Regions from separate parts of the Gracilimonas sp. B-17 genome, predicted to be linked through region 1. Evidence: riboswitches for the same ligand, from Rfam matches in the RefSeq annotation. Region 1 holds a riboswitch; the other holds the start of a gene.
The links. A riboswitch is a leader RNA that binds a small molecule or an ion and turns the genes downstream of it on or off. The one in region 1 is predicted to bind thiamine pyrophosphate.
Positions count from the first base shown of each region.

Region 2: it holds a riboswitch for thiamine pyrophosphate, as region 1 does, so the genes downstream of both, AC13FX_RS07355 (TraR/DksA family transcriptional regulator) here and AC13FX_RS00640 (TonB-dependent receptor) in region 1, are expected to answer to the same signal.

Region 1 covers NZ_JBSXOA010000008.1:135-15,807, reverse strand. Annotated here, with positions in the region: gene AC13FX_RS00690 (FtsK/SpoIIIE family DNA translocase) at 1-902, shown strand, start outside; gene AC13FX_RS00685 (LolA family protein) at 892-1,620, shown strand; gene AC13FX_RS00680 (lysylphosphatidylglycerol synthase transmembrane domain-containing protein) at 1,691-2,734, shown strand; gene AC13FX_RS00675 (hypothetical protein) at 3,065-3,409, opposite strand; gene AC13FX_RS00670 (penicillin acylase family protein) at 3,406-5,817, opposite strand; gene AC13FX_RS00665 (four helix bundle protein) at 5,961-6,326, shown strand; gene AC13FX_RS00660 (dimethylarginine dimethylaminohydrolase family protein) at 6,359-7,255, opposite strand; gene AC13FX_RS00655 (D-alanine--D-alanine ligase family protein) at 7,468-8,658, shown strand; gene AC13FX_RS00650 (ABC transporter substrate-binding protein) at 8,737-10,170, shown strand; gene AC13FX_RS00645 (NAD(+)/NADH kinase) at 10,170-11,045, shown strand; gene AC13FX_RS00640 (TonB-dependent receptor) at 11,305-13,761, opposite strand; TPP riboswitch at 13,814-13,907, opposite strand; gene AC13FX_RS00635 (alpha/beta fold hydrolase) at 14,695-15,624, shown strand.
Region 2 covers NZ_JBSXOA010000011.1:564,515-580,187, forward strand. Annotated here, with positions in the region: gene AC13FX_RS07320 (F0F1 ATP synthase subunit gamma) at 1-591, shown strand, start outside; gene AC13FX_RS07325 (adenosylcobalamin-dependent ribonucleoside-diphosphate reductase) at 612-2,438, opposite strand; gene AC13FX_RS07330 (hypothetical protein) at 2,435-2,953, opposite strand; gene AC13FX_RS07335 (hypothetical protein) at 3,150-3,464, shown strand; gene AC13FX_RS07340 (flavodoxin domain-containing protein) at 3,481-4,026, opposite strand; gene AC13FX_RS07345 (BCAM0308 family protein) at 4,182-4,670, opposite strand; gene AC13FX_RS07350 (phosphoribosyltransferase) at 4,682-5,338, opposite strand; gene AC13FX_RS07355 (TraR/DksA family transcriptional regulator) at 5,389-5,799, opposite strand; TPP riboswitch at 5,966-6,058, opposite strand; TPP riboswitch at 6,402-6,494, opposite strand; gene AC13FX_RS07360 (efflux RND transporter permease subunit) at 6,769-9,303, opposite strand; gene AC13FX_RS07365 (DUF8173 domain-containing protein) at 9,311-10,447, opposite strand; gene AC13FX_RS07370 (DUF5335 family protein) at 10,649-10,975, shown strand; gene AC13FX_RS07375 (GH36-type glycosyl hydrolase domain-containing protein) at 10,986-15,673, shown strand, end outside.

The DNA.
Region 1 (15,673 bases):
CACTATACCGCAATATTCAGAATCATTTCCTGGCTATGCTGCCTGATTCTGATGAACCGATCATCACCGATACCACTAAGGCCCAGGAAACCCTCGAAAGTCTGTGCAAGGAAATGGATGAGCGCTATGATCTGCTCAAGATGGCCATGGTTCGCGATATCAAATCCTATAATGAAAAGTACAAGACCGGGGAACTTGATGAGGAGCTCGGTCACCGCCACCTGCCGTATATTGTTGTGATCATTGATGAGCTGGCTGACCTTATGATGACCGCCGGAAAACAGATCGAAGAACCCATAGCGCGACTCGCACAGCTGGCCCGTGCCATTGGTATTCACCTGGTGGTAGCTACTCAGCGACCATCTGTGAATGTTATTACGGGTACCATCAAAGCCAACTTCCCGGCACGAATTGCCTATCAGGTGGCTTCCAAAGTTGACTCCCGAACTATCCTGGATCAGGGAGGAGCCGATCAGCTCATCGGAATGGGAGATATGCTCTTCAATAATGGAACCGGGATGATCAGGATCCAAAACGCTTTTGTTTCGACTGAAGAAGTTGAACGCATAAATGGCTTTATAGGTCAACAGGCAGGATATAAGCAACCATTTCACCTCCCAATTATAAAAGATGATACTGCAGACATTCCTGATCCGTTAGATGATATAGACGAATACTTTGAAGCGGCTGCCAAGCTGGTGGTATTGCATCAGCAAGGTTCGGTTTCATTGTTACAGCGTAAACTAAAGATCGGCTATAATCGCGCCGGCAGAATCATAGATCAATTATTCAATGCAGGCATTGTTGGACCATATCAAGGCAGTACAGCACGGGACGTCCTTGTACAGGATGAAGATGAACTTCAGGAACTTCTGGATAACCTGGATGAATATGAAGGATAGACAGTTGGCAGTGAACAGTAAGCAGTTATCAGTTTCTCCATCATATCCTGTTCAACTCGACCACCTCGTTCCGAACCTCCGGTTAGGAATGCCTGCAGGAACCTCCGGTTCCCTTAAAGTTGTAGTCCTGCTCATTGCTCTTTTCCTGCTTACCGGTTCGAACTTGCTTGCCCAAACACCAAATTTTGACCTGCTGAAGCAACGGTTTGAGACCGGGGAAGTATTTGCTGCCGATTTTGATCATACCTACACCGATTCCTATACCGGAGAGTCCACTTCAAGCGCCGGACAGATCTGGATCGATCAGGTACGCTATAAACTCATGGCCGATGGTCAGACCATTGTAGTGGACGGTGAAACCTCCCGTGTTTATGATGCCGACCGAAACCGAGTCATTATCGATACATACTATCCTGATGAAGATGATTTCGCCCCATCCCGTATGCTGAGTGGAATTGACTCCACCTACACCGTTTCGGAACGTAAACAGGGGGCACGCACTTTGGTCACCCTTACTTCAACAGATGACTTTTCTGTTTTTGCTGAGGTCGAAATACTTCTGGATGCGGATCTGCGCCCTCTTCGTATCATTGCAATCGATATCTCAGAGAATGAGATCGTGACCAACTTCAGTAATGGCCGTTTCTATGCTCCCGAATCAAACCTGTTTCAGCTTGAATACCCTGATGATGCTGAAGTTGTAGACATGAGATATTAATGGGTTAAGTGCTATCTGCTATTCATCTATGATAAAATGCCAACGCTTTTTAAATAATGACCATTAACTGATGACCGGGAAAAAACTATTAAAGATCGCAGGAAGTATACTTCTGGGAATACTTTTCATGTGGCTGGCATTTCGTGAGGTTGAGTTTTCTGAAGTTCTGGATTCTGCCAGAGGAATGCGATTTTGGTGGATCTTACCCTTTACTATCGCCACCCTCTTTGCCCATTATATAAGAGCCCTGCGCTGGAAGATGCTTTTCACTGATAGGCAAAAGACCCCATCCAAACTTACCCTTTATACCGGTGTGATGTTCGGTTACCTCGTTAACATTCCCTTACCCCGGGTGGGTGAAGTAGCCCGGCCGGTCTATGTAGCACAGCAGGTAGGCGAAAGTAACAGCAAGATCATTGGCACTATCGTACTTGAACGTGTAGTGGATCTTCTCGGTATGCTGTTGTTGATGGCCTTCGTGGTTATTTTTCTGATCGCTGACCCTCAGGTACTGTCCCGTTTATTCGGAATTGATATCACTGACCCCGGCACGCAAATGGAGCTGGTGTTTACATTACTCAAATACGGTGGAATAGCATTGATAAGCCTGGGTTTATTTTACTGGTTATTCAAGATAGCCAGTGAAAGAACAGAAGGGAAGATCTTTGAAATTGTGGTCAAAATTCAAAAGGTCATCAGGACCTTCGTGGATGGATTACTTGCTGTTCGCGACCTGAGGAACTGGCCCCTGTTCATCTTTCATTCAGCATTGATATGGGCCCTTTATATTTTTATGACCTATGCCGGTTTCTGGATGTTTGATATGCAGGCTGAATATGGACTTGGTTTTACTGAGGCTGTTGTTCTTACAGTCGTAAGTGCTGTAGGCCTCTCCATCCCAACACCCGGTGGTATCGGCTCATACCATCTTTTTATAACCAAGAGTCTGTTCATCTTTTACGCAGTTCCTGAAGCTACCGGTCTGGCCTATGCAACTATTGCACATGCCGCTACACTGGTCATCATTTTTATTGCATCCCCCACTCTTCTGGTTCTAGATAAGTTTTTTGGGATGAAACGGGAAGCGGAAGGCGTTTCCAACATTGAACATTGAACATTCAATTTCGATGTGGGGGACTCAGAACTCGCTCCTAAAACTATCGCAAGTGTCCCGCTTGTGATAGATATTATAACCATGAATCCATTTTTGAACTTAAAAAGCCCTCTCCTTGAGAAGAAAGAGTTGGGTGAGGGCGGGATTAAAGCAACCAAGCCTGACCTGATTTAAAGCTTTCATTAACATTCATAAGCCCATACCAAAAACAGACAAAGCAACTAAGTCGTGACCTTCGTCAGAATATGACTGAAACCGAAGTCACCGGCAGGCAGTCAATGAACATTCAATTTTGAAATTCAGGATTACATCCGGGGCGAGACGTTGATATTAAAACAAACTGCGGCCAAACCAGATGCTCATGATAGTGGCCAGGGTCATAATGAATAAGCTGGTCTTTCTTGGGTAGTCTGCTTCACTCTTGATATATCCGTACAGCCCAAAGACTGCTGAGGTGATACTCATCCCGAAGAGGGAGATCGTCACCAGGTATGGATTCCGAACTGATTCCGGTATATAGCTCATCAACAGTTGTACTTGTTCAGAGTACGTCAGCCCCTCACTTCCGGATATCCAGATCCACAATCCCAGATACAAGGCGGGTAATATCATCAGCAACAGGCTGAAACGGATCAGATTTTTTACAACAGGGTCGATCTCAGTCTTATTCATCATTCAGAAGGATTCATTGTTATCTGATACTTATAATCTAACGGTTCATCCTGCAAAAAATTCAGCTCAAAAAGCTGTCCTGTTCTCCAGGGATCAACCATATCATCATAGTATGGAGAACCGGGATTACCTGATTGTCCGCCAGGGTACACTCCCCAACCTTTTACTTCCGGTCCGAGTTCAACCACCATCCGCCATGATGGGCCATTACCACCGCGTGTTGCATTTACCGATTCAGCAGACCCGCTGCTAAACAAGTCCTGACGACCGAAGCCGGGGATCTGTGCTATATGATCGATATCATTATCAATATCGTAGCCCCATTTCCAGTTTTCAGTATCCTCACCGTAGAAATCCAGCAAATTCGCGATCGTTTCCCTGTATGTTTTTGTGACTATTTGTTCTACAGTCTCCTCAACAGGTGTGTTGATGTTATCTACAAAGCGCATTTCAGGATCTTTTTTGATCACCTCCACAAATATATCCCGTGATGGATATCGTAACCCGGCTTCTGTACCTCCATACTCATCCCCGAAAACCGCACGGTAGAACCGGTTCCTCCATACCAGATAAACGGTTGGATGAATAAGCTCTGCGTCCATCATGAAATTCCAGTTTTTCATGTCTTCTAACACATCCTGTTCCAGTTCTGATAATCCATTTTGGTCTGTCCACTCTATCATTTGTGGTATGATGATGGATGCCGTATAGGCAAAGTTATCCATTTGCAGTTCCTGCATATTCTGAGGAGTGATATCATTCATCTCAGACAATCGGTCGTTGATTCGCCGACCTCTTTCAAAAGGAGCAAAATCATCATCCAGGTAATATGGATAATCCTGTGCTGCGGACTCCTGATTGGCTGAACTTACAAATCCCCGTTCCGGGTTTTTTATATGTGGATTCTGATCTGTAGGTATCCAACCTTTCCATTCGTAAACAGGATCACTCCCATCACTCACGGTTCGCCCCTGGAATTCCCATTTCTTTGGTAATTTACCTGATACCCACAAGGCAATATCACCGGCCTGATCAGCAAATACAAAATTTTGAGCCGGGGCCACATAATTCCCTACTGCCTCACGATAATCTTCGTAATTCTTCATCTTATTGAACCCGTAAAAGGTCTTGAGGTCATTGGATGGCTCATGAGCAATCCATCGCAGAGCATGATACACCGATACGCCTTCTTCAGGTGTTTCAACTTCCATCACCGGTCCGTGGTGGGTGTAGATCACGGTGTCCATAACGGTTTCTCCGCCTCTCACTTTGATCTCCTCGATACGACGCCTGGTTGCTTTCCATTCTCCATCGTGCCAATACTCCTGCCTGGTATCATCCCTGAATGTTACCTCATACCAATCCATCACATCCGATCCCACATTAGTGGTCCCCCAGGCTGTCTGTTCATTAAAACCGATAATGATGGCAGGGGAGCCCTGAAGGGTTACTCCATAGCTATTATAACCCGGTGCTGTTAGCTGCATCTCATACCAGATAGAAGGGAGTGTCAGGCTCAGGTGAGGGTCGTTAGCCAGTATAGGATAACCGGAGGCGGTTTTATCACCACTTACAGCCCAGTTATTACTGCCAATACCTTCAGGTACAGGAAAAGGGTCTATCACTTTTGAAACAGCAGGCACAAAAATGGAGTCCGGTTCTTCAGGAATATCAGCTACAAAATCCCATTCACGGGTTGGAGGAATTATCGGGTCGTTCAGATCGGGTTTTTGAGTAAAGTAGGTTTCGATAAAATCGTCCCCAAAATATTGCCTGGTATTGCTGCTTCGCACGTCATTATTTCGACCGGCCAAAGTACGTGTCATGTTCTTCAGCAGATAGGCTGTTTTAACCGGTTCCCATTTTTCAGGTTCTGTATCCAAAATTTTGTACTCAACAGGATAGTCTTTTACAGAAAGCTGGGCAATGTAGGCATTAACGCCTTTGGAATATGCATGAACTACTTCTTTGATCTGTGGGTCTTTCTCAATGGTTTCAATTGCTTTTTCGGCTCCATAGGTCATGCCAAGCCGGCGTGTATTGATGTCTCTTTCCAACAGCTGAGGTCCAATGACCTCTGCAAGCCGGCCGGCCGCATCATAGGTCTGCATCTCCATTTGAAAAAGTCGGTCGCGAGCTACGATATAACCCTGCGCCATAAACAGATCATGTTCATTTTGAGCAAAGACATGGGGAACCTGTCGTTCATCAAAATAAACCTTAACCTTATCTTTAAGACCCGGAAGATCCAGTTCGAGGGAATCAAATTCACCGTTTTCAGCATTCGCCCAGAATCCCGCATCCGGATCAAAGAACTTTCCTAACGGAGGCACCGAACCGATCTTGGTATTCAATACTATGATCAGGGCGAGAAGAACAAGGAGAGAGATGGAGGTTTTGACGATTTGCATATGTTTAAAGCTATATGGTGTTACCGTGCGATGGTGTTACGGTTTCTAATCTTATAGTGGTTATTAAAATGATTTTTGAAAATTTTGTAAGTAATTCGTTTTAGATCGCTCTTAGTATATAAATCATAATTAATAAATGTACCATGACTAAGATCACAAGATTTCAAGATTTAAATTGTTGGAAAGAAGCCAGGTTACTTGTAACGAAAAATTACAAAATTAGTAGTCAAGGGGCTTTTAAAAATGATTTTGGGCTTAGCGATCAAATCAGAAGAGCAACCGTTTCTATTATGACTAACATTGCTGAAGGGTTTTCACGGTTTCACAGAAAAGATTCAGTTCGATTTTTTGATTTTGCACAAAGCTCCGCGGCCGAAGTTCAGAGCTTATTATACGTTGCTGAAGACTTAGAATACATCACCAAAGCAAAAGCAGAATTACTTAGAGAGGATGCTTTAAGGTGTCAAAAAATGACTCTATCATTGATCAAACATTTTAATAAAAACTAATATAGTAACACCATCGCACGATAACACTATATTTACCAAAGCATCATTTTCATGCAGAATACGGAACCGCCGCTTTTCAGGAATTCGTAGGTGCTGAACTCATGAACTTTAAAACCCAGGTCCTTTAATTTTTGGTTCACATCCACACAACCCTGCTGTATAAGTACGTTCTTACCGTCCGGACAGGTAGCATTGCAGGCAAATAACTTTTCTGCCTCATATTTTGAGGCTTCGATGACATTGGAAAACACTGACCTGATCAGTTCAAGTCCCTCATCTGTAAATGCCTTTGGATAGATCAACGCTGTTTCATTATCCAGGATACAGAGGCAGGTATCCAAATGATAGAACCGATCGTCAACCAGTTCAAGGGCTATGACCGGGGTCTCAAAGGTTTCAGATATCACATCATACACTTCTTTGGAAGAACGGTATCCGTAACCACCCCAGATCAACCGCTTCTTAAAATGCCACAAGGCATCTCCCATACCCTCGAAATCCGAGAATCTTGATTCATCCAGGCGAACGATATCGTAGCTGCTATCTTCGTAAACCTTCTGAATATATGGAACTTCCCCTTTGCGCTGATCTGAATTCATCACACTCATGATCACTTCTTTCTTCCCACTATCTGTGATATTTGGCAAACTTTGATTGGCACAGAAAACCATATCAGGATACCCGCGCACACCGTCTTCCACGTGAACATAAAATCCAAGTTCCTCATAGGCAGAACGAAGGTGCTCCCATTCATTTTGAGCTGCAAGTTTATCCACATCCCCGATATTTCCTTCCATATGCGGATTGATCACATATTCTACCGAAAAATAGGTAGGCTTCACCATCAGAACTTTTCCGGGGGCAGGCATATCCTGCAAGTCTGATAATTTAAAATCAAGCTGTTCAACAGATGTGATGACCTTACTCATAATACCATTACATTTTGGGTTGGAAGAGGACGGCAAATATTGAAAATATCACAATGCGGAACAAGTAGAAAGTAAAGTAGTTGTTAGGTTTTAGGTGTTAGGTGCCAAGTATCCTAAAACTAACACCTAAAACCTAACAACTAAATTCTCCTGATCCGCTTACAATTATCCCTAAACAATCCTATTTTCGCTGAAAATCATATACATAACCTATGTCCCAAAAAAATCTCATTGTAGCCTTTGGAGGCGTTTCACCAGAACATGAAGTTTCTGTACTCACCGCCATCCAGGCGATCTCAGCTCTTGAAAACAGCTCCTATCACATCATTCCTTTATATGTGACCAAATCCGGGCGCTGGCTGACCGGAGACCACCTTCTTGACCTGAGTAACTACAAGGATCTTCCTACCCTGGAAAAACAGACACAGGATTGTGCTTTTGTGAAGGACGAGAATGGAAAAACTTTCCTCAGGGAGCAGAACGTCACCGGTTTATTCTCAAAACCAAAGAGTTTACCGGTCTATGCTGTTTTATGCGCCTTCCATGGTAGTGAAGGTGAAAACGGTGCCTTTCAGGGAGTGTGTGAAATGATGAATATCCCCTATACCGGAAGTGGTGTTTTAGGCTCATCACTGGGAATGGATAAGGTAAAAGCTAAGCTGGTTGCCGGGGCCAAAGGCATTCCTGTAACCAAAGCCGTCAACTTCTATGAAAGTGACTGGGTTGAAGAACAGGATGATATCATCACCGTAGCTGAAGATTTTGGGTATCCGCTGATCGTCAAACCTGTGTCTTTGGGCAGCAGTATAGGCGTCGCCATCGCCAATAGCCGTAATGAACTCACTGAGGCTGTTGAAACTGCTTTTAGGTACGATGCCCATCTGCTGATCGAAGAGGCCGTCAATCCCTTAATGGAGATCAATTGTTCGGTTATCGGTACTCCGGAAGATTGTAAGCCCAGTGTTTGTGAGCGGCCACTTGGTAAAACTGAAACCTTGAGTTTTGAGGATAAATACCAAAGTGGAGAAGGGGCCGAAAAAGGGATGGCATCAGCCGACCGTGAGATCCCTGCCAATATTTCTGAAACCCTGACGAAAAAAATTCAGGATCTGTCCGTTAAAACCTTTTCTGTGCTTGGGGCCTCAGGCCTGGCCCGGCTCGATTTTCTCGTTAATTCCAATACAGACGAAGTGTATTTCAATGAGATCAATACCATACCCGGGTCATTCTCTTTTTACCTTTGGGACAAAACGGATCTTGATTTTACCCAATTGATGGAAGAGTTGATCCGAATCGCAATTGAACGACATCGTGAGAAGAACGGACGGGTTCGCAGCTATGACACCAATTTACTCAGCGAAAAAGCCATGAAAGGACTTAAGGGACTGAAAGGCACCAAATAATACAGGAATTACCCTATATGGAATGATTTGGCTCGTTCATATCTTCAATTAAATAACCACGGACAACATAATTCTATCATGAAAAAACTGATCCTGTTACTTCTTCCCGTCTTTTTCATTTCCTCTTGTGGGAAAGGGCCTGAGACCGTTACCGTTCGAACGGGCAGTTCTGACCTCTTCGCTGCCACCGACACCACTGCCCGGCAACCAGAACCTGATACAACCGAAGGAGATGATTTCGTTCAGGTCAGGATCGGAGAAATTGCGGCTATTGAGTCACTGGATCCTCTTTTTGCAACCTCCAATAGTGAATTAAGGGTCATCAGCCTGATCTACGACAGGTTGGTAGGAATTGGAGACAATGGCAACCTTTACCCTCTGATGGCCAATCGATGGACCGTAAATGACGATTCAACACAATTTACCTTTCACCTTAAAACAAGCCTGAAATTTCATGACTCGCCGGCTTTTGAAAGCGGAACCGGAAGACAGTTTATTGCAAGTGACGTCAAGTTTGTTTTTGAACGCATGGCAAGAAATAACGTCCCTGAATTCACCGGAGATCAGTTCAGACATATAAGAGGTTTCAAAGCCCTTCAAAACGAGCTGAAATACGTTAAAGACCCTTCAAAACGGGTCATTTCCGAAATTGATGGAATACGTGTTCAAAATGATTCTACAGTTACTTTTGTGTTGAACCAACCCTCTTCTGATTTTTTGAGACTGCTAGCGCACCCCACGGCCTCCATTTATGCCAAAGAAAGTGTACCTGATTCAGGTCCTATTCAGCAGGCCGCGGGTACCGGAAGATTCCGATTCATTCAAAAAGAGAATAACACGCATTTACTGACCATAAATGACGATCATTCATCCAATCTGCCCGATATCAACAGGCTTGATATCATATCCGGTATCAATGAACGGAATCTATACCAGGAATTTGCCGGAGAGAAGATCGATCTTCTTATGGAATTAGGACCGGCCACTTTATTAACAGTTGCAGATTCTACGGGTGCACTACTCAGCAGTTTCTACAACAATTATGAATTGCATAAGGCCACGGTCGGCTCTGAGTACCCAATGTATTTCAATATTGGGTCAGGTCAAGCTGATAAGGTAAACCAGGTAATGAACAACCTGGATCAAAATTCCGTCCTGATCAGTGATGCCCTCGGCACGCTTACAGTGTCTTACACAGATACTTCTGAGGCGATGCAGGGTGAAAATACCAATATGAGTATCACGCATACTGCGCACCCCTTTTATCGATTTTTGCTGAATAATGTGGCACCACAAATTAACGGATCCGGATATAGTTTTTCGATGAATGCATCTTATGCTTTCAACGATCAGGTCACTTTTACCACAAAACCCTACCCCGGCACTGAAAAGGTTTTAACCTGGAATGCCCCGATCTACCTGTTATCCCACAATAACGTGCAAGGCATTACGGTGACGCAACACCCATGGAATATCGATCTTTCTTCTTTCAGCATGAACGGAGCTAACTGATGAAACTTGCGATCGTCGCCAATCCAGGTAAATATGAGGTTAGGGAGGTTCTCTTTAAGGCCGTTGATTGGGCCAAAAAAAATAACATCTCACTCTATATCAATAAAGAGATCTGTGATGAAACGGGATTAAACGGTAATGCCGTTATACAAAAAACCGAAAGTGATCTGGACTCCATCCGGGCAAGTGATATCATTCTGGTGATGGGTGGTGACGGCACCATCCTATACACGGCCCGTATATCCAAAGACCTTCACAAACCGATCCTCGGAATCAATAGTGGCCGGCTTGGATTTATGGCCAACACTCAGATCGAAGACCTGGAACCGGCCCTTGACCGGCTTCTTGAAAATGATTTCACCTTAGACAAACGCTCTTTCCTGAAAGCCACCACTTCCCGCGGGGATGAATTTCACGCCCTGAATGAGTTCTTATTCACCAGAAAAGATTCTATTTCCATGGTGAATGTATCGGCTGAATATGATGGCAGCCTCATTAACACCTATTGGGCAGATGGTCTGCTTGTAGCTTCCCCCACCGGTTCTACAGCCTATAACCTGGCCTCCGGGGGGCCTATCGTAGCTCCCGGAACCGAGGTCTTTGTGGTAACTCCCATCAACCCGCACACCCTGACTACCCGCCCATTGGTACTGAATTCGACCAAACCTCTCAAGATCAGGATCGAAAAACAGCAAAGTGAGGTACTCTTTTCATATGACGGACAAGTCCATGAGATCGAACATTTTCCCTTTGAGATCGAGATCCTGAAATCGGACCTGACCTTCGACCTTATTCACCTCCCCGGTCAGGATTACTTCGAGACTCTTCGCAACAAACTGATGTGGGGAATGGATTCTCGGCGAAGCAAGGAATAGGGCAGAGTTTTGAGTTTTTAGTGTTTAGTTTTGAGTGACTTTAGACGGAAGACCGGGGACGGTTGACCGACAGTGCTCGTTGCGTAGTTCTGCTGCGCAATGCCCTATTGAGGCTCCGCCTCATACTATGAACTGAGTTCAAACATATTTACGGCCGACTTTAGACCACGCTAATATTCAATAATGAAAAAGCCCCGATCTCACGAGCGGGGCTTTTTGAATGCTTTCTGGCCTTTAAAGTCTGTTACTTGCCGAATGATCAAAACTTCCAGGTTACCTGAAACAGAAAGTTTGTTCCGGCTTGAGGATAATAGTAGTTAAAGTTCACCGGTTCACCGGCCTGCAGCCAGCCAAAGGTATATCCGTTGGTTTCATACTCATGGTTGAAAATATTGTTAACCTGCAGGGTGGCCGTGATACCTTCCAGCAGAGATATTTTATCGAGAGCATAACTTAGTCTCAGATCGTTTACAAAATAGGGATCGATGGACCGGCTATCAGTTTGGGTGTTATCCAGATACTGGCGGGACACATACTTGCTGATCAGTTCCGCATTCAGTCCTCCGGATTGATACCCGATGATACCATTGGTGATCACAGAGGGTGAAAAGGCAATATCCGTATCTTCGTAGGTCGTGGCCTGCTGACCCAGATAGTTGAAGTTCGCATCATACTGATCGGTAAACTGCGTGTATTCCACGATCTTATTTCTACTGAAGGTCGCATTGGCTGACAGGCTCAAATGCTCTGATAAACTCACACCACCCTGTAGTTCAAGCCCTATCCGATAACTCTCAGGCACATTTTCCCTGACGATCTCACCAACGTCATTGATCGCCCCGGTGGGCACCAGCTGATCCCGATAAAACATTCCGTAGACATTGGCCCCCACGTAGTGACGGCTGAAATCACCCCGATAGCCCAGTTCAACGTTATAGAGTCGCTCCGGATCTGGACGGCTTTGTGGGGTTGAGTCTACATATTCATCACGCGTTGGCTCTTTACCACCTATGGCAAAGGATGCATAGACTCGCTGACGTTCAGGCAGGTTATAAACGAATCCGAACTTTGGATTAAAGAAGGTCAGTTCATCACTCTGCTGAATAGCCACTAGGCTGTCACGAACGTTACCCCCGGTTGAACTTTGAACGAATCCATTCCCAAGAAAGTCGTAGTTAACATTACGAATCTGAAGGTCAACATAGGTATTCAGGTTATCGGTGAGCCCATATTGCAGTTTTCCGTAAAGATTGAAATCCTTTTTGATACCGTCATTATCATAGTATCGGTCTTCAGTTTCACTGTCTCCGGCATAACGGGCCCATATGACTTCCCCGAAATGGGCTCCATCATAGTAGCTGTAGCCACCACCAAAGGTTACATTCCAGGTATCATTAGGGGTATATTTCGTTGAAAATATGGTCCCATAAAAATCATTATCCAGCCAGCGGCGCCGTACGAGGTCAGATTCGGTTGGTGTAGAGGGGAGGACCGGCTCAATGCCATAGTCTTCAAGGTCTTCACCTGCTTTGTACTCCTCATAAAACCCAAACCCTTTGGTATAAAATGCCGAGATATTGGCATTCCAGGTATCGGTCAGCATATACGAATAGTGCAACTGGTAATAATTCTGCTGATAGTCATCAACCTGATCCTCATACGGTTCACCGGCTTTTTCAGTTCCTGCTTCATTAAAGGTACGGTCATTCTCAAGTACACTTTCCTCGATGCCATACCAGGCCTGATAGGTGCGTTCCTTACCGGAAAACACATCCGCTCTCAGTAAACTGCGATCACCGTGGTGGGCAGCTGATAGGAAATAGGAATCCAGATCGGAACTGGCGCGATCGATAAATCCATCTGAATCAATTTTTGAGAGACGGCCTTCAAACTGCCATCCGTTTTCCATGAGTCCGGATCCCAGCTTCACATTGTACTTCTGAGTGTTAAAAGATCCCACACCGGTATTGATCTCTCCAAATGGTGCCACCCTGGAGGAACTGGTCTGAAGGTTGATCGTACCGCCAAAAGCGCCGGCCCCATTGGTCGAGGTCCCCACGCCACGCTGTATCTGAATGTTCTGAGTTGAAGAACTCAGATCAGGCAGGTTCACCCAAAACACGGCATGAGATTCTGCATCATTGACCGGGATCCCGTTGATGGTCACATTGATACGTGCCGGGTCGACTCCACGAATGCGGATGCCCGTATATCCGATACCGGCACCGGCATCAGAGGTTGTAGTGACCGACGGGGTGCTTTGCAGTAAATAGGGAACATCCTGCCCCAGGTTGCGCCGGTCGATCTCTTCACTTTCCACATTGGTATAGGTGATCGGTGAGGATTCATCGGCCCTGGTGGCACTCACAAAAACATCATCCCCGATATAGGTCTCAGGAAACATGAAGATCTCGCCTGTTTTATTTGGTACAGATAGATCAACTTCCCGGTCTTTATATCCCAGGTAAGTAATAAGTAAAGCCCTTTTTCCATTTTCAGAAAGCCTGATCTCGAAAGAGCCGTCATCTTCGGTAACAACCCCTCGGGAGGTCCCTGCCTGCCGTACGGCCGCGCCTGCCAGTGGTTCCTTGGATTGAGCATCCAGCACGGTTCCGGAAATGGTTTGTGCCAGCGTTGATTGATGGGTTAAAAAGAGTAGTGGTACGGTGAGTAGCAAAGCCGTAAACAACGACCTTACAGTAATAGAATTGAACATTGAATTCCTCCATAAAAACTTAAAATTAATGGAGGAGGTTAACTTGCGTAACTGTGCGGTAAACAGGTTTCCCTACGCCGGTATTATCCGGTTCAGGTATCAGGGTGTAATCTCAGCCCGCTATGCAAGCACCCCCAACCTTGGTTGTGAGCTTTAAAGATACGAGGCTTAAGAATATCGAACAAGGAACATTCAATTTTGATTGAAGAAGTGGTGTATTTAAATATTGTGATCATTATTTGCTATCACAATTTATAACTAAACCTCATCTAGCTCTCCCTTTCTTTTGGACCGCCAAAAGAAACAAAAGCTCCCGGCTACGAAAACCGAGCTGAGTCTGACTCCATTTCGCTAAAAGAAATCAATGCTCCTTTTCCTGGCTTGCCCATATATCTAGTACCATGCGGTATGATTTCTTTCTTAACGCTACATTGCGCCATACTCTTTACGCTCATTTTTCTAAGGCCGAATTATTTTTGTGGCATTTTTTAGGGTTTCACTCCCATTCCATGTTGTCATTCTGAGCGAAGCGGGGTTAATTGCAGGGTTGGGAGGCTTGCCGCGAAGGATATCAAACTTAGATCTGGCAGGTAGTACTCACTTTGAGATCCCTCGTGTTCAACATCTTAACCCCTTACAAGTCAGCGCGCACTCGGGATGACAACTTAATTTCACACCATTCACTCCTCTCTTCGTCATTCTGAGCGAAGTGGTGTTTGAAGTAGGGTTGGGAGGCTTGCCGCGAAGAATCTCAAAGTTTAACTAGGCAGACAGTGCTTACGTTGAGCCCCGCTGCTTCGAAGTTTTAGGCAGTTATCAAAGATCTGGATTGAGTACCAATATTCAATATTTGCTCTCTGAAGATGGAGTTACTTATTTTTGAATGTTGCGGTGGGTAATTCCGTTTTAGAGTCGAACTTAATAACTCCTCTGATGAGAAAACCCGATCTGATATCAAAGACCATCAACTTCACCCTGAGAATTTCTTCCTACAAGGAAAAATTAAATTCTGATTGGTGGAAGGCTCCTTCCTCTCAAAGTGAGCCACCGACTGACCTGAGAAACGAGTATGAGGTCAGTCATAAAACAAAAGACGTTTGGAAGATCTGGAATATTTCCTCATCAGAAGAAAGGTCGAATAAAGCGATCCTGTTCATACATGGTGGAGGTTTTACAAAAAGCTTCATGAAGTTTCACTGGAATATGATCAGGGATCTTTGTGAAAAACTGGATCAGGATATCATAGCTCCTGATTATCCATTACTGCCTGAAAGTTCAGCCTCTGAGGTTATCTATTTTTTAACAGACCTTTATTCGGACCTACTCGAAAAATACGGTGCCGAAAACCTGACCATTGTTGGGGATTCGAATGGAGGAGGCATCGCGCATTCCCTTTGCCAGTTCTTTGTCAATACCAAGGTTCCTCAGCCTTCCCAATTGATACTTTTATCTCCCTGGCTGGACCTAAGTCTTTCAAACCCTCTTATTGAGGATATCGAAGAAGACGACCCACTTATGGATCCAAAAGTCCTCAGAACATTAGGAGAACAATATGCATCTGATCTGGATCTGACAGATTACAGGGTGAGTCCCATTTACGGTAATATTCGCAGAATTGCCCCAACCGCTTTGTTTGTGGGAACCCACGATATCATGCTGGCCGATTCGCGAAAGTTAAGGCTAAAAGCTGAATCTGAACCGGTAGTGTTCGACTACAACGAATTTAACGGGATGTTCCATGATTGGATGTTCTTCAATTTTCCGGATGCCAGAAAGGCCCGGGATATGGTGATCAGTCAGATCAAATATCCGCCTTCTGAGGCTGAAGTGGCATTGAACGCTGAAAGTGACTTTTGGAAATAGTTTTTAGGGTACTAACACGATTCCCATTCAACGTTGTCATCCTTGTAGA
Region 2 (15,673 bases), on a different contig from region 1:
ATCCATGAAAAAATTGGGGATTTTAAGATCGAAGACCTTCATTTCCTGGTGTTGGGCGAGCGACTGGCAGATCATTTGCAAAATGATGGGTTTACGGTCGACAAGAGGCTTGAGATACCGGGGAGCGTTGAAGGTATCAGTTCGGAAGTACTGGCTGTACTGAATGGTATTGAGCAATGGCAGGTGGAACAAAAGATCGGTTCCATCATTCTGATACATAACAAACCAATGGCTCGAAAGGGATTTACGCCCAGGGTTCAGCATTTATTACCACTGAATAAAGCCTGGCTTGATCACCTTACCAACCGCCCATGGCCTACCAATAATTTACCTCAGTTCACTATGGATATAGATCTGCTGTTCATGTCATTATTGCGGCAATATTTGTTCGTCTCGTTATTCAGAGCCCTGGCCGAATCACTGGCAGCTGAAAATGGGAGTCGCCTAAGTTCTATGCAGCGGGCTGAGAAGAAGATCGAACAACGGTTGGATCAGTTACGAAATGAGTTTTTACACGAACGACAGGCCTCCATCACTGAAGAACTTTTGGATATCATGGCGGGGTTTGAGGCGGTTTCTCACCGGGAGTGACCGTACTGAGGATATAGACCTTAATCCGCCTCTCGATCAGGAGTACAGCAATGGATATTCGTTTCTCCATTTTCAGGTTCAAGAATGGAGCCGGTTACTCGGTTTGGGCGGAAGGTGGTACAGCCCTTCAGCTTTAGTTCATAGGCCAATTCATACACATTCTTGAAATCATGAAAAGGGTGATCTTCAGGAATATTGATGGTCTTAGAGATGGAATTATCAACATAATGCTGAACTACAGCCTGCATCTTAAGATGATCTTTGGGTGATAGCTGTCGCGCCGTTACAAAATACTCGGGAAGGGGCTCATGCTGCTTTTTCCCCATGAGCCATTTCTGATAGGCAAAATCAGTTATGGTGTGCGATCCGGTATTTCCCTCTGCATCCAACACTTTACGGTGGTAGGTAAAATCAAAAACCGGCTCTATTCCACTTGATACATTTCCTGCCAGCAAACTGATGCTCCCCGTAGGTGCGATGGATAAAAGATGACTATTTCGGATTCCCTTCATCTCAATGCCTTCTTTTAAATGTTTGGGTAGTTTTTTAATGAACGGTGACTGCAGGTATCGTTGCTTATCAAAAAGTGGAAATGCTCCTTTTTCTTTGGCCAGTCCAATGGATGTCTGATAAGCCGTGTGTGCGATCAGCTTTATGATGTTTCCGGTCATCAATCGGGCTTCCTCACTGCCATAATGAAGTTTCATCATTATGAGAGCATCAGCCAGACCGGTGATACCAAGACCAATTCGCCGCGTTTTTAATGCTTGGAGCTGTTGTACTTTGAGTGGGAACCGGGAGATCGAGATCACATTATCTAGCATGCGTACGGCTGTGGCAGTGATCTTTTTCAGGGCTTCCTCTTTTAAATTGGCCTGATCCGAAAAAGGTCGGTCGATAAACTGTGTTAGATTGATGGAACCGAGATCACAAGCTCCATATGGTGGCAGAGGGACTTCTCCACAAGGATTGGTGGCTGTAATATGTTCACAATAGTACAGGTTGTTCATATAATTGATGTGATCTACAAAAAGTACTCCCGGCTCTGCATAATGATAGTTTGCTTTCATCAGTGCCTCCCAGACTTCCCGGGCTTTGACCACCCGCATGACCGAGTAGGATAGAGGGGAATCCGTATTTTGCCATCCTTTTTTTACAATTGAATTTGTTGTTTCTGCTTTGATATCACCCGTAGGAAAAATAAGTGGCCACTCCTTGTCTTGCCGAACAGCCTGCATGAACTCATCTGTTACTAATATGGAAAGGTTGAAATTTGTGAGCTCACCCGGTTTATGTTTTGCTTTTATGAACTCAAAGATATCGGGGTGATCGCAGCGCAGGGTGGCCATCATCGCTCCGCGACGAGATCCGGTGGAAAGCATAGTGGCACACATAGAGTCCCAGATCTTCATAAAAGAAACGGGACCTGAAGAAACGGTATTGCTTGTCTTGGCGATGCATCCTTTGGGCCTTAAGGTGGAAAAATCGCACCCGATGCCACCACCTTTCTGCATGGTAAGGGCACTTTCTTTTAGGTTTTCGAAGATGGAAGGAATGGAATCCTGCATTTTCCCCATCACAAAACAGTTGAAAAGAGTCACTTTATGCTTGGTTCCTGCTCCTGCAATAATGCGCCCGCCCGGTATGAACTTAAAGGCTTTAAGTGCCTGGTAGAAGTTTGTTTCCCATTTTAATTGCTCTTTATCTTCGGCATTTGCCAATGCCTTAGCAATACGCTTCCAGGTATCTTCAATAGATTTTTCTGTACCAAAAGAACCTGACTCCATTCGGTATTTTCGAGCCCAAATCTGTTGTGATAGTGTATTCTGGAATCCATGCAAATTCATATACGATGCAGGTTTTTTTGACCTTTAGAAGTTATTTCCGGTTTCTTATTAAATGGAACTAAAGATGAGAAATCACCTCGTTCTTTTAGGATCAGGAAAGCAGCATATGCAGCAACTAACGGGAAAGGAAAAGCAGACCCCACACCCAGGGGAGATATTGCGATCAAAAAGATCATAGCACCTGCAGATGCAATTTTTACCCAATAACCATACATGAACATGCCCAATGCTATTAATGCCTGCCCTATGGCTATCAATGTGACTATTGGGGTTATGTGGTCAGCAAACCAGCCTAGAATGAGATCGTGATAGATCGGAATGGCAAGGAAAGCAAATTCGATGTAGAGGTCAGGTGTCTGAGAAACGACCGTTAAATTCTTCCAGGCCGCCCAGCCAAATAAAAGAGCAAATATAAACCTGCCGATCTTTGGGCTTTTCCAGGTTGCGAATAAGATCAGCAGACCTGCAAGATTTGAAAAAACCCATGGTATAAAATATAGATCCAATCCTTTCATAAATTTCTTTTACGGATGTTAAATTGGTAGTAAATAATAGCAAAAGGGTTGTATATAAATTCAGGGAAACAAGTGGATCTATTTGTAAGGAATTCCTCCCTGCCGTTTTTTATTTGTGGATGTCAGGTAATGCCCTGCATTAATATTAAAGCTGTTGAGTTATATTATTTAACACATAACAAAACGGGAGAGGATCATGTCTGAATTGATGCAATTGTACTCATTTATTACGGTTGGCTTGTTGATCGGATTTGTTACAGGGTCAACGATCAAAAAAGAGGGTATATCTTTTCAAGGGAATTTATTCTGGGGCGTGGTGTCAGGTATCATAAATGGATACATTGGACTGTGGTTTTTACCCGGGGATGGTATATTCTTTGCATTTCAGGGTACCTGGGCCGTTCTATTTTTGATCAATGCTTTTCATTATCACCATATTGAAGATATCCTGCTTTATCCCGATACAAATGCAGCAGTTATTAATGAACTGACATTTAAAAATGTAAAGTAGTCTTAAGTTAAATAACTTACACTCTGCTAATTTCAGATACCGATTTTTCGATCTTTGTTAAGATCCGTTTTACCTGTTCCCAATCCGTATATTCATGGTCATCTGAATTGTCGGTTTGAGTGTTGTTTCTTGGAGCAATATTACGGGCGATAAATTTTTTAAAGAAATTATATTCTGAGTATCGAATAGCTCCGGCCAAATGTTCGATAAAAGTTGGATGCCAACCTGTTCGGCTCAAAAAATCCTTGGTAATTTCTTCAAGCTCTTCCCAACCCTCGGGTTCATCATTGGCAGCAGTCAGGCTAACGGTCACAAAGACGCCAACAACATTATTCATGACCTTTGCATAGTCACCGGCATATTGCTCAATAGAGTCCTGAAATTTGTCATTATGAACGGAAGAGGCGATTATGACTGCATCAAAGCCAAACGGACTTAAATTTGGACCGGTGGAATTGTTCAGTGAGACTGTATGTCCGTTCAATCTTGCTTCATTCTTTAATCTTTCACAGATCTTACGGGTTTGTCCTTCTACAGTACCGTATACGATCAATAACTTCATGGTGATGGGATATGAGTGATAAGTTAGGACAATGATATATATTGCATGGATTCGGTACGGTCAGGTATTTGGCAAAATGAGGGTAAGGAATACCCTTACATAAAGGAGAGTCTAGAATATCAGAAATTATAATCTGTAGGCTGTACCTTAAAAAACTACCGGATCCAGCGTACACGAGCTAAACTTTCAGCATCATAGGATATATCCAGTTCACCCTCATACGAATTCCTCAAAGCATCCCCGATCATTTTTGGCAGATGCATTCCTGTTGTAGTAATGGTCAGTTTACCATCAGACTCAGAGATCTTGATGATACGTTCCAGAGGATGTTGCTCAGATTTTTGTTTTTCAAGGTTTCGAATCAAATTCAGGAGCTCATCTTTATGAGACTGAAAAAATGATCCTTCGACCTCGATATATCCTGCGGGATAATCGTCCCGGATGCGTTGGCAAGCCGGACAGATCTGTTTGTTATCAATAAATTCTAAGGATTTCCAAGTCCATCGCCCATTAGTAAAAACAGATCCGCAATCCGGACAAATGGTAGGATCAGGCAATTTCTGCGTTCTTTGGTAAGGGTCGTGGCGGTCATCGTCAAAGATCCGGGTACGTTCTTGTTTAAAATAATATCTCTTTCCTTTCATACAGCTTATATTTATACCTTTTGAAGCATTAATGGCTCATTTCTGAATTTTGATCGTTTAATGAATTTTAGTACCTCTGCATCATTTTGATTCTCAAAATGCTCATATGCCTGGGATACCGCGTAAAAATTCTCAGGTGTTTCCAGAATCACAACATCAGATACAACATCCTTCAATAGCCTTGGGATCTCAGGACCTGATACCGGAGCAGCAATAATGATCTTAGCAGCCCCGGCTTTTTTGCACATTTGAATGGCAGCAAATAGAGTAGCCCCTGTAGCAATACCATCATCCGCTAAGATGATGGTTCGGTCTTTTATATCCGGGATCGGAGCTCCTTTTCTGTAAGTATGGATCCGCCGCTTGATCTCTGTTTGCTCCTTCTTAATAACCTTTTCTATCAAACTTCGATCAAGATGTGATTTGATCCGTGGATTGAAGAAAAGACTTTTATCCTCTGCAATAGCACCAAAAGCGGTCTCAGGTTGTCCTGGATATCCCAGTTTTCGAGATATGAGTATAGACCAATCGCAGTTAAGAACTTTCGCCAGGTAGTATCCGATCTCAACACCACCCCTTGGAATGGCCAATATCAGGGGCTTCTCCTCTCTATATTTCTCTAAAGCCCTTGCCAATTTAATTGCGGCATCCTGTCGGTTTTTGAACATGGGTTTTTCAATCCGGGTTTTGGCGGACTGCCTCTCTCAGTTTGGTCAATTTAACTTTCATAATCAGAAAGGTTTGAATTTTTCGCATTGATACTAAATCGTGTATGTGGTACAGCTTCTAAACGAGCCCTGGAAATGGGTTGACCTGTCGCCTGACATATACCAAATGTTCCATTATCGATGCGTTCCAATGCGTCGTCTATTTGTTTGATATATTTTCGGGTTCTCTCCATGAGCTGATAATTAAGAGTGTCGCTTTGTGTATCTGTTCCTGCTTCCTGAATATCAGAGGCCGGCATATAATCCGGGTCATTATCATTATCCAGTATGTTGATATTCTCAGTAAGCAAGCGGATCTCTTCTTCAGCATTTTTACGTTTAGACAAAAGTATCTTTCTGAAATAGTCCAGTGATCTTTTATCTAGGGGAGAAGAAGGGATATTGACTTTAGAGATCTCCATGGCGATGAATTAGGGATTAGTGTAATTAAATTTAAGACCACTCACTGATCTTAATACTCCAGATGAATATTTACTGACAGCAGATATTTATTTTTTTTGTAGTAGAATTCACTGCATCCAGGTATAAAAAAAGCCCGCAGTATAAATACTGCGGGCTACTCAATAATTAGAAAGTTAACTGTTTCCTTACGTCGGTATGAACCGCATCAAGTAATAGAGGTAATATCTCAGCTCATTACAAGCACCCTCAACAGTTCGCTTTCGGGTATGCCGTTTAACGGGCATTCCTTACTGATAACCGAAGCATACTCTTCAAAAAATCCATTGGATTGATCTTAGCAGTAACCGACGGCTTCTTTTTTCGGTTGATCCCTGTTCTATTTAAAGGATCAGAGATTATGCTGTTTTTTAAAATTAACTACCATTAAATCAAAGACTCTGACCTAATGTAATTCATGCCAATGTGAACAGATGCAGGGAATAGGAGAATCGGGTTGTAGGAATTTCCACTCCTAAAATGTAATGCTCATGACTTGCACTACCCGTAATCTATAATTACATAAAAAAAGCCCGAAGCAATTAAGCTTCGGGCTACTCAATAATTAGAAAGTCGGCCATTTCCTTTCGTCGGTATAGTCCGCATCAAGTTATTGAGGTATGATCTCAGCTCATTACAAGCACCCTCAATGGTCGGCTTTCTGGTTTGCCGTTTAACGGGCATTCCTTATTGATAACCGATATACACTAACTAAAAAGATCAATAAAGACCTGTCTGATCAGTAACTGGCGGCATATTTTCCCAGTTGATCTTCATTCTATTTAAAGAGATGAAGATTGTACACTTTATTTAAACTAACTACCATTAAGTCAAAGAATCTGTTATTAATCTATACCATGAAAGGGTCTTATAAAGCAGGGTAATAACTCAATATCATGTAAGTATTTTCCGGGCTAATATTGTAGGGTGATTTATTTTTGTTTACTTCCTGATAAATATTCCATCATAAAGATGATACTTGGCAGCAACACCAAAGCTGCAAGCAGTGAAAGACCAATTCCCCAAACGGCTAGTTCTCCAATCGTTCTTAGCCCCGGATGGATAGAAAACAACAGGCCACTGAAACCAAGCATGGTAGTAAAGATGCTAACACTAATATGCTCTCCGGTAGACCTAAGCACTTTTCCGATCGATCCTTTTCCTTCTTCTTTATATCTATGCACCATATGAATTCCACTGTCGTCTCCAATACCCAGAATGGTTGGAAATACCACGAGGTTATAAAAATTCAATTTCCAGCCAAATAAGACCATTATTCCAAATAGCCAAATAAAGCTGGCAATCAAAGGTAAAAGTGCCAGGATCACCCATTTGATATTTTTAAGGATCAACAACTTAAATATGATAATGAAGGTTATGGTGAGTGCAACCATTAGCGGAGCTTCATCCATTAACAATCGCAACATATCTGAAGCCACAATAGACGTAGAACCGGCATAGTAAGTGATTCCATTGGCTAAGGTGACTGAGCTCACATCATCTGCAAAATCCATAGAGTTACGCCCATCAGATAACCCTACGGCAGGGCGAATGATCACAAGATTCCCAACTAAACCTGAAACAGATGTAAAAGGGGCCTTTATGAAATCGGGTACGCTGTCTAGTGGTATGATATGTTGTGTAGAAGCGGCCTCCCTAAGCCTAAGAATATCCCGGTTCGTAGATTTGATAAGAAAAGGGTCATCCAGTAATTCATTGATCTTGGTAATTCGCTCGATCTTTTTATTGGCACTATCGACATCAAAAGGATAACGGTCCTGAAAGATCTCAACCTCTTTGATAGTGGGGGAGCTGAAATCCATATCCATACGTTTTCTCAATATATCTGCTACCTGAATAGCTACTGAGGGATCGTTTACAATGATGTAGGCTGAGTTCCGATCACTTCGGCCCCGTGAGGCTGTAGAAGCTACTCTGTTCATCTCATGATAACGTTCATATTCAGGTTCTAATTCTCCAAAATCATATTCAAATGAAAGGTTTGGAATTTCGATCACAGCTATGGCAGTTATGATTACCGAAAGCCCAATGACACCCATGGAAATAAATTTCCACTTGTTAATATTTCTGTTTGAACCAACAGGAAATTCAGCGTCACTTTTGTGTGGTGTTAAAGTTTCGGTATGAAGGTTCAGAAATGGACTGCGTTCAAGTAAAACGAGCAAAGCCGGTAAAAAAATGATATAAGCCACTATCGCAAGCATCAGGCCAATTCCGGATATAGTTCCAAATTCACTGAACCCCTTGAAATCGGCAAGCATAAGTATGAAAAAAGCAGCAGCGGTTGTTATACCAACAGCAAAAATGGCTTGACCGGTTGTCATAAATGTGGTCTCAATAGCTTCTTCTACTGGTTTTCCGGTACCACGTTCTTCTGTGTACCGGGCAAAGAAATGGATCCCAAAATCAATACCCATGCCGAATAAAAGCAAACCAAGTGTTGAGGTCATAATATTGAGGTGACCATAGAGCAGGTAGGCGAGTCCAAAAGTCCAGCACAGGCTAAGCACCAAAGGTAATCCCATAATGATCGTATGAGCCGGAACTTCCTTGAGCTGAGTCAACAGTCTTCTGCCATTTAACACATTCCCGAATCGAATACGATAACTTTTAATATAAAAGTATCCAACCACAGCCAGCATTAATATAAGTACCCCGATGCCGAATGAGCCTTTAACATCATCGACGATCGTTTCAATTTCTATGAGTGTACGGATCATGCGACCTGCTGCATAAACCTGCATATCAGGGTGGAAGGAAGAGGGGTTCAACTCACGAATTAACTTGTTGAGATCGGAATAAGCATCCCGGATAAATGTTAACTCCGTTTGAGCATGACTCGGGAAAAATTTGACAACAAGGACCGTAGAGTCAGGAGAAATATTATATTCGGAGCCTACCAGTTCATCGTATTTCGAGTTTAGTTCATTACCCAATGAATCAGTGTTAAGTCCGGTGTCATCCTCCAGATCAAAGTAAAAGGGATTCGCTTTATTTTTGGCATCATTTATCTCGGCTTCCAGATATTCCTCTAGCAGGTCCAATTCAGATGAAGTGGCAAAATAGAGTGCATTCCGCTTCATGAACTCGATCTCACGCTTATATTCTACTCGCGTAAAATACGGTTCTCCGTATTTAGCCCGCTGTAATTCCAGAGCTTTTGGTATCAGTGAATCGGCGAAATTTTGATTTGCTTCAAAAGAAGGGCTTTCGATCGCGACGGTGGCATCATGTTCACCTCCCACCTGCTCGGTAAGTGTATTTAAAGCCTGTACACTGTTATAACTTTTGGGAATGAGTTTCGATAGATCGGTATCAATTGTAAGGTTGTTGGCCATCAAAAATCCAAGAATGGCAAATCCAAGGCTGATCAAAACGACCCTGACCGGTTTAATAATCACCCAGCGTATAAATGGTTGGAGCGATTTGAAAAGCTGCTCGATCATGGATCCATTAGGTTGACTTTGCTTTTACCTGAGTTAAGTTACGCATGTGCCACAGATAAAGGGTCAGGCTTCCCAGTCCAAAGAAGATGAAAATGGCGTGAAACAGCCATCCAAGAAATGGCAGGTTTACAATTACTGCGACCAATACCATACCAACAAGGAGGCCCCAGTTATAGGATATATCTGTATCATTTTTCTTCAAAAACTTTAGACTGCTGACGCCGACTACCATAGCTACTAATAAATAACCTATGAGTAGCAATAATCCATATACCATTAACAACAAAAAGGATATAGGCAGAGTGAATACCAAGGCAGCCAGTATGATCAGCAATACCGGATAGAATAAAAATGTCAGTAAACCGATCCCGGTATGTTTCCAGAATTGTCTGGTAGAAAATTTGTACAGATCCCGACTGGTTCGTTTGAAAGTCTGGATCAACAGTATTCCTGCGATGAAAAGCGAAAAATACAGAGCACTCTTAAAAAGCAAGATGCGAAATACATTGGGTGTTTTCTCACTTATAAACAGGTCTTCTGGAAGATCTCCCAGATTCTCCGGATAAATTGGCCGGTCGCTAAAAATATCGGTTCCAAAATTAGCACTGTATTCAGGTCCAAAATGAATATTGTATCCATGGATCTGTGTTTTGCTTTTGACCACGCCGTTCAGGTCAATTTTACGGCCGGTTACCTTTAAGTTTCCTTCAATTATGCCTCCCTCAAACATGATATGGTTAGCGGCAAGATTTGCATTTCCTCTGATAACGGCATTATTCGTTATTCGTATAGTAGCGCCTGCGGCAAAAACATCCCCATAGATCTGTCCATCAAGAACTATAGTTTCTCCTGCAGCTGCCAATAGATCATGCACTGTGCCTCTAACGTATAAGTCACTGCCCGATATTATGGCATCATCCATTATTTCCCCATCAAGAACCAGTATATCAGAAGCTGAGATCAGGTCGTTGCCTATCCAGCCTAATATTTCCACGGTACCCCCGGTAGCAAAAAGCTGCGTTTGGATAGAATCTGCATCAGAAATTCGGACGATATTTCCGCTGCGATATGTACTTCCTTGGGCTCGAAGTTGACCGGTCATAAATATGATCAAAAGTCCGGTTAAAATGATATTAGTTTTCATATCTGCAGTATTATGTTCCGTGAACAGTTTAAAATAACCCATCGATAATTAGCAGAATTGAAGCTAATATTCTGTAAAGAGAGAGATTATAAAGCTGTAATAGATTCCCCGTCAAAGATTGTTGATTCCTCCTGCTTTTCAGTGATCCAGTACATTTTAAATTGAGTAACTATTAAATAGGAACTTAATGGAATAGGAACTATGGCTATTAAAAAACTCAAAAAGGATCAGTGGAAAGAATACTTCAATAGTTTTACCAGGAGATACTTAAAAGACGAAACACCTGAATATGTAGAGATTCGGGTAATGAATAATGAGATTGGAGAACAGACTGAAACGCAGTGGATGCCACTTAAAGGGCTAACATATGATGACCGAAGTGACATTTTTGAAATTCAGGTGGATGGTTTGAACCGAACCATCAATCACCCGGAAGAGATCTATGTGGATGAAGAGAAAAGCGGCTGGATCTTAAGTTTTGAAGTAATTGAAAAGGATGGAACGAAAAATATAATTGAAACACGTTAACTGATCATTGATGGAGCATGTCTCCCAACTTTTATTTCAACCTGAGTTACTAAAGAAGGATGCCAGGGAACTGTCTCGCAGACATGAGATCTCCGAGAAAAAGAAAGATATGGTTCCCATCAAACCACTGCTTCAACATGACAAGGAGCTTCTAACACAGGCATATAGGGTTTTAGCGACTTCAGCAAAAGAAAACAAGGATATCTCACCCGCAGCGGAGTGGTTGATCGACAACTTCTACATTATCCAGGAACAGATCGTACAGATCGAAACGGATTTCCCCATTGGCTTTCAGCGCAATATTCCTCACCTAAAGTCAGGAATCAATAAAGGGCTTCCGAGGGTATACGACCTCGTTTATAATCTTGCTCATCATACAGATAATATCATCAGCATCGATAATCTGACCCTTTACACCCAACATTATCAGCAAGATTCAACTTTCAGGTTGGGGGAATTGTGGGCGATACCGATCATGGTAAGGTTGGTACTGGTTAATCAATTAGCCGTCAAAGCTACCGCCATCCTAAAAAGGAGAGAATCTAAAGTTGAAGTTCAAGATCAAATATCAAATTGGCTGGAAGCCGAAACCGGTGAACCAAGTTTTCTGCTTCGTAATATCATCGACTGGCTGAGTGCCAAAGAAGACGGTAACCAAAATCTAAGTTTGTTGGTTGAGCTTTCCCTTCAGCTAGGTGCAGAAGGGATAATGACCAGTGAACTTAAGAATTGGTTCGAATACAGGTTCAGTTCTTTTGGTACCAGCTTAGACGAGAGTCTCAGGGAAGAATCACAACGTCAATCGAAATTGCAGGTGAGCATTCAAAATGCTGTGATCTCTTTCAGGCGTTCAACGGAAATAGAGTGGGAAGAGTTTGTTGAAGATTGTTCCTTAGTTGACCGAATTCTCAAGCTTGATCCGATGGGAGTGTATCCACTGATGGATCATAAGACCAAGGATCAGTATCGACGAACCATTGAACGACTAAGTGGGAGGTCCGATTATTCAGAAATTGAAGTCGCAGAGAAAGTTCTGGAGATCACTGAAGGAAACCGAATCGATGTCGAACTAACATCTGCCTCAAGATTTTTCGATCCCTCTGTACTAACAACCCACGTGGGATATTATTTGATCGGTAATGGAACCAAGCTGTTTAGGGAAGAGCTTAATTATAAAAAGACAGTGGGAGAGGTTGCCCGAAATAAGATTGAAGGCAATACCCCTTTATATATTTTACTGATCTTGTTATTAACGACTGCTTTTTTGGCCATGTTATGGTTTTTGACGGGGGCGGCTTCAAATGTCTTCTTGATTAAGATGGCAGTGATAATGATTGCATTCTTTCCGGCTTTAGAGCTATCAGTTTCTACAGTTAATCGTTTGTTTGCTTTTACCCTTCCACCTCGTGTACTGCCAAAAATGATGGTAAAATTTGATATACCCAAAGGAGATCGAAGTCTTGTGGTGGTTCCGGTCATACTGAATGATGTCAATGACGTGAAACGCCATCTTGAGAAACTGGAGATCACAGCACTGGCTAATCCGGACCCTGGATTACAGTTTGTGCTGTTGAGTGATTTTGCTGATTCCAACCGAAAGATCATGCTCTCTGATGGTCATATTCTTGAAGCAGCTGAGCAGGCTGTAGACTCATTGAACGAACGTTACTCTTCCCGCTATGGGGAAAAGTTTTTTGTACTTCACCGTAAACGAGAATGGAATAGTTCAGAACATAAATGGATGGGCTGGGAGCGAAAAAGAGGAAAATTGGAACAATTCAATCATCTGCTGTGTCACCCGGATGATGATCACCCGTTTCACTTTATGTTTGGGAATTTTCAGAAAAACTTAAAACAAACACCGGTAAGATTTGTAATTACTCTTGATGCAGACACCAGGACTCCACCGGGAAGTATAAAAGAACTGATTAGAGTTGCATCGCATCCGCTTAATCGGGCTGTCATTGATCAGGATATGGGTATAGTGAAGGAGGGTTACGGTATTATTCAGCCTCGTATTTCTATTGCTCCGGATTCAGCTTATAAAACCCATTTTACCCGCTTTTTCTCCGGAAATGTTGGAATCGATATTTATACAACAGCCGTTTCGGACGTTTATCAGGACCTTTTTGGGTATGGTGTATTTACGGGTAAGGGTATTTATGATGTTTGCGCCTTTGATGCAGTTTTGAATAAACGATTTCCGGAGGATCGCATTCTATCACATGATCTTTTGGAAAGCACATATATTCGTACGGCCCTTAGTACTGATATTGAACTATTTGATGATTACCCGAGCAATTATAATAGTTTTTGTAAACGAAATCACCGTTGGGTTCGGGGTGACTGGCAAATTGCGAGTTGGCTTTTTCCTGGAGTTCCGGGGCAGGAAGGCCGGAGCAAAAATCCTATCAACCTACTATCCAGATGGAAGATATTTGATAATCTACGGCGATCATTGAATCCACTTTTTTTGATGGTGTTGTTCATTTCAGGATGGTTTTGGCTACCGGGTTCAGCTTTACTATGGACACTTTTGGCTTTTGGTATTCTTGCATTTCCGATCTATATCAGTTTTTCAACGGATATATTGAATCGCCCCTCTCGAATAAAGTGGAAACTTTATTTTGAAAAAGTTCGCCTAAATTTAAAAGTAAATACCATACAGGCTATTTCAACTTTAGCAATATTACCACATCAGGCTATTTTGAATGTGGACGCAATGGTGCGAGTTTGGTGGCGATTATACGTATCTGGGAAACACAGGCTCGAATGGACACCGGCCTTAAATGCAGAAAAGGTAAGTGCCAATTCATTGAGTTCTTACATGAGGTCGATGGCGGTTTCGATTATTTTAGGTACGATGATCTTGGTGGTAGCTATACTCATCGATCCGGTTGACCTTTGGGTGATCGCTCCAATATCTCTGTTGTGGATCACTTCACCGGTATTTGCCTGGTTCCTGAGCCAGCCCATAAGAGATAAGGTGCCGGAGTTATCATTTGAAGAAAGGATGGATCTTAGAACCAAAGCAAGACGAACCTGGTACTATTTTGAACGGTTAATGAAGGAAGAATATTCATGGCTCCCTCCTGATAATGATCAAAAAGATCCTGAACTGCCACCCGTTGCCCGGACATCACCGACAAACATTGGCCTGGCACTAACCTCAATAGTGGCAGCGTATGAAATGGGGTACATAACTGTAAGTGATCTTTATTCAAGGTTAGAAAAAACGCTAAAATCTTTGTCAAGGCTAGACCGGTATAAAGGACATTTTTATAATTGGTACGAGATCCGAACGGGGGAAGTGCTTAATCCCAGGTATATTTCTACAGTAGATTCTGGTAATCTGGCAGCCGGTTTGATCACGGCGGCTCAGGCTGTTGAGAGTATTTGGCATAAAAAAAATGTAAACGGGGCGTTTTGGGAAGGTTTAATGGATACGGTAGAAACCGTTAAATCTGTTATAGGGGAATTTGAAGAACAGATTAGAGATCAGGCTGATGTACAATTGAATATAGAAACCTGCATTCAGAGGTTAACGGATGAGTTGAACAATATTGATACTGATACCATATTGGTTGAAGAGTCGATTCCAATTTTAAAATCTCTGAAGCACTGCGCCAGTCAACTGAGTGCATCGAACCTTATGAGTTTGAGAAATACCCTTGGTGACGATACTGTCGAAGACCTTATGCATTGGCTTGAGGCACCTTTGAATCAAATTGAGTCCTACAAAAATGAATTAATAATGACGGGTTCAGAATCGGGGGAAAGATCTTTTGCAGATCGGTTTGAGGGAGAGAAACCAGACTTAGTGCAAAACCTGCATAAACAAATGGTTACTATAAAAGAGATCTGCCGCAATCTGGTGGAACAAATGGATTTTCGGTTCCTGTATATCAAAAAGCGTGGGTTATTCAGTATCGGATACAGTGTAGACAGGGCTCAACTTGATAAAGGAAGTTATGATCTGCTGGCAAGTGAAGCTCGTATTGCTTCACTGGTGGCAATAGCCAAGGGGGATGTTCCCTCAGAACATTGGTTCCGTTTGGGACGACGGCTCACAAGTCTAAATCAAAACGAATTCCTGCTTTCATGGGGAGGAACTGTCTTTGAATATCTGATGCCACTGCTATTCATGCGATCTTATCCATTTACGTTGTTAAGTCATACGTATAAACACATAATTGAGTGGCAGCGATCTTATGCCAAACGTTTCGACAGGCCCTGGGGGTTTTCAGAAAGTGCATATAATATCCTGAATATGGATCTGAATTATCAATATCGTGCTTTTGGTGCTCCCGGATTGGGATTGAAAAGAGGATTGGCAGAGGAATTCGTGGTTGCTCCATATGCGACACTATTGGCACTCATGGTAGATCCGGTATCTTCATATCGAAACTTAAAAGAGCTTAATGAACTGGGTGCGTTTGGACTAAGGGGCTATTATGATGCGATTGACTTTACCAGAGAGCACCTGGAAGAGGGAGAGGATTATAAAGTGGTCAAGATATACATGGCTCATCACCACGGCATGAGTATGATCGCATTGGTGAATGTACTTAAAGGCTGGCCAATCCATAATTATTTCCATTCTGATCCCATGATCAAGGCATGTGAGCTATTGCTTCAGGAACGTATCCCAAGAGGAATACCGATCAAAGAACCGCACCCAATAGATGTGGAACTGGA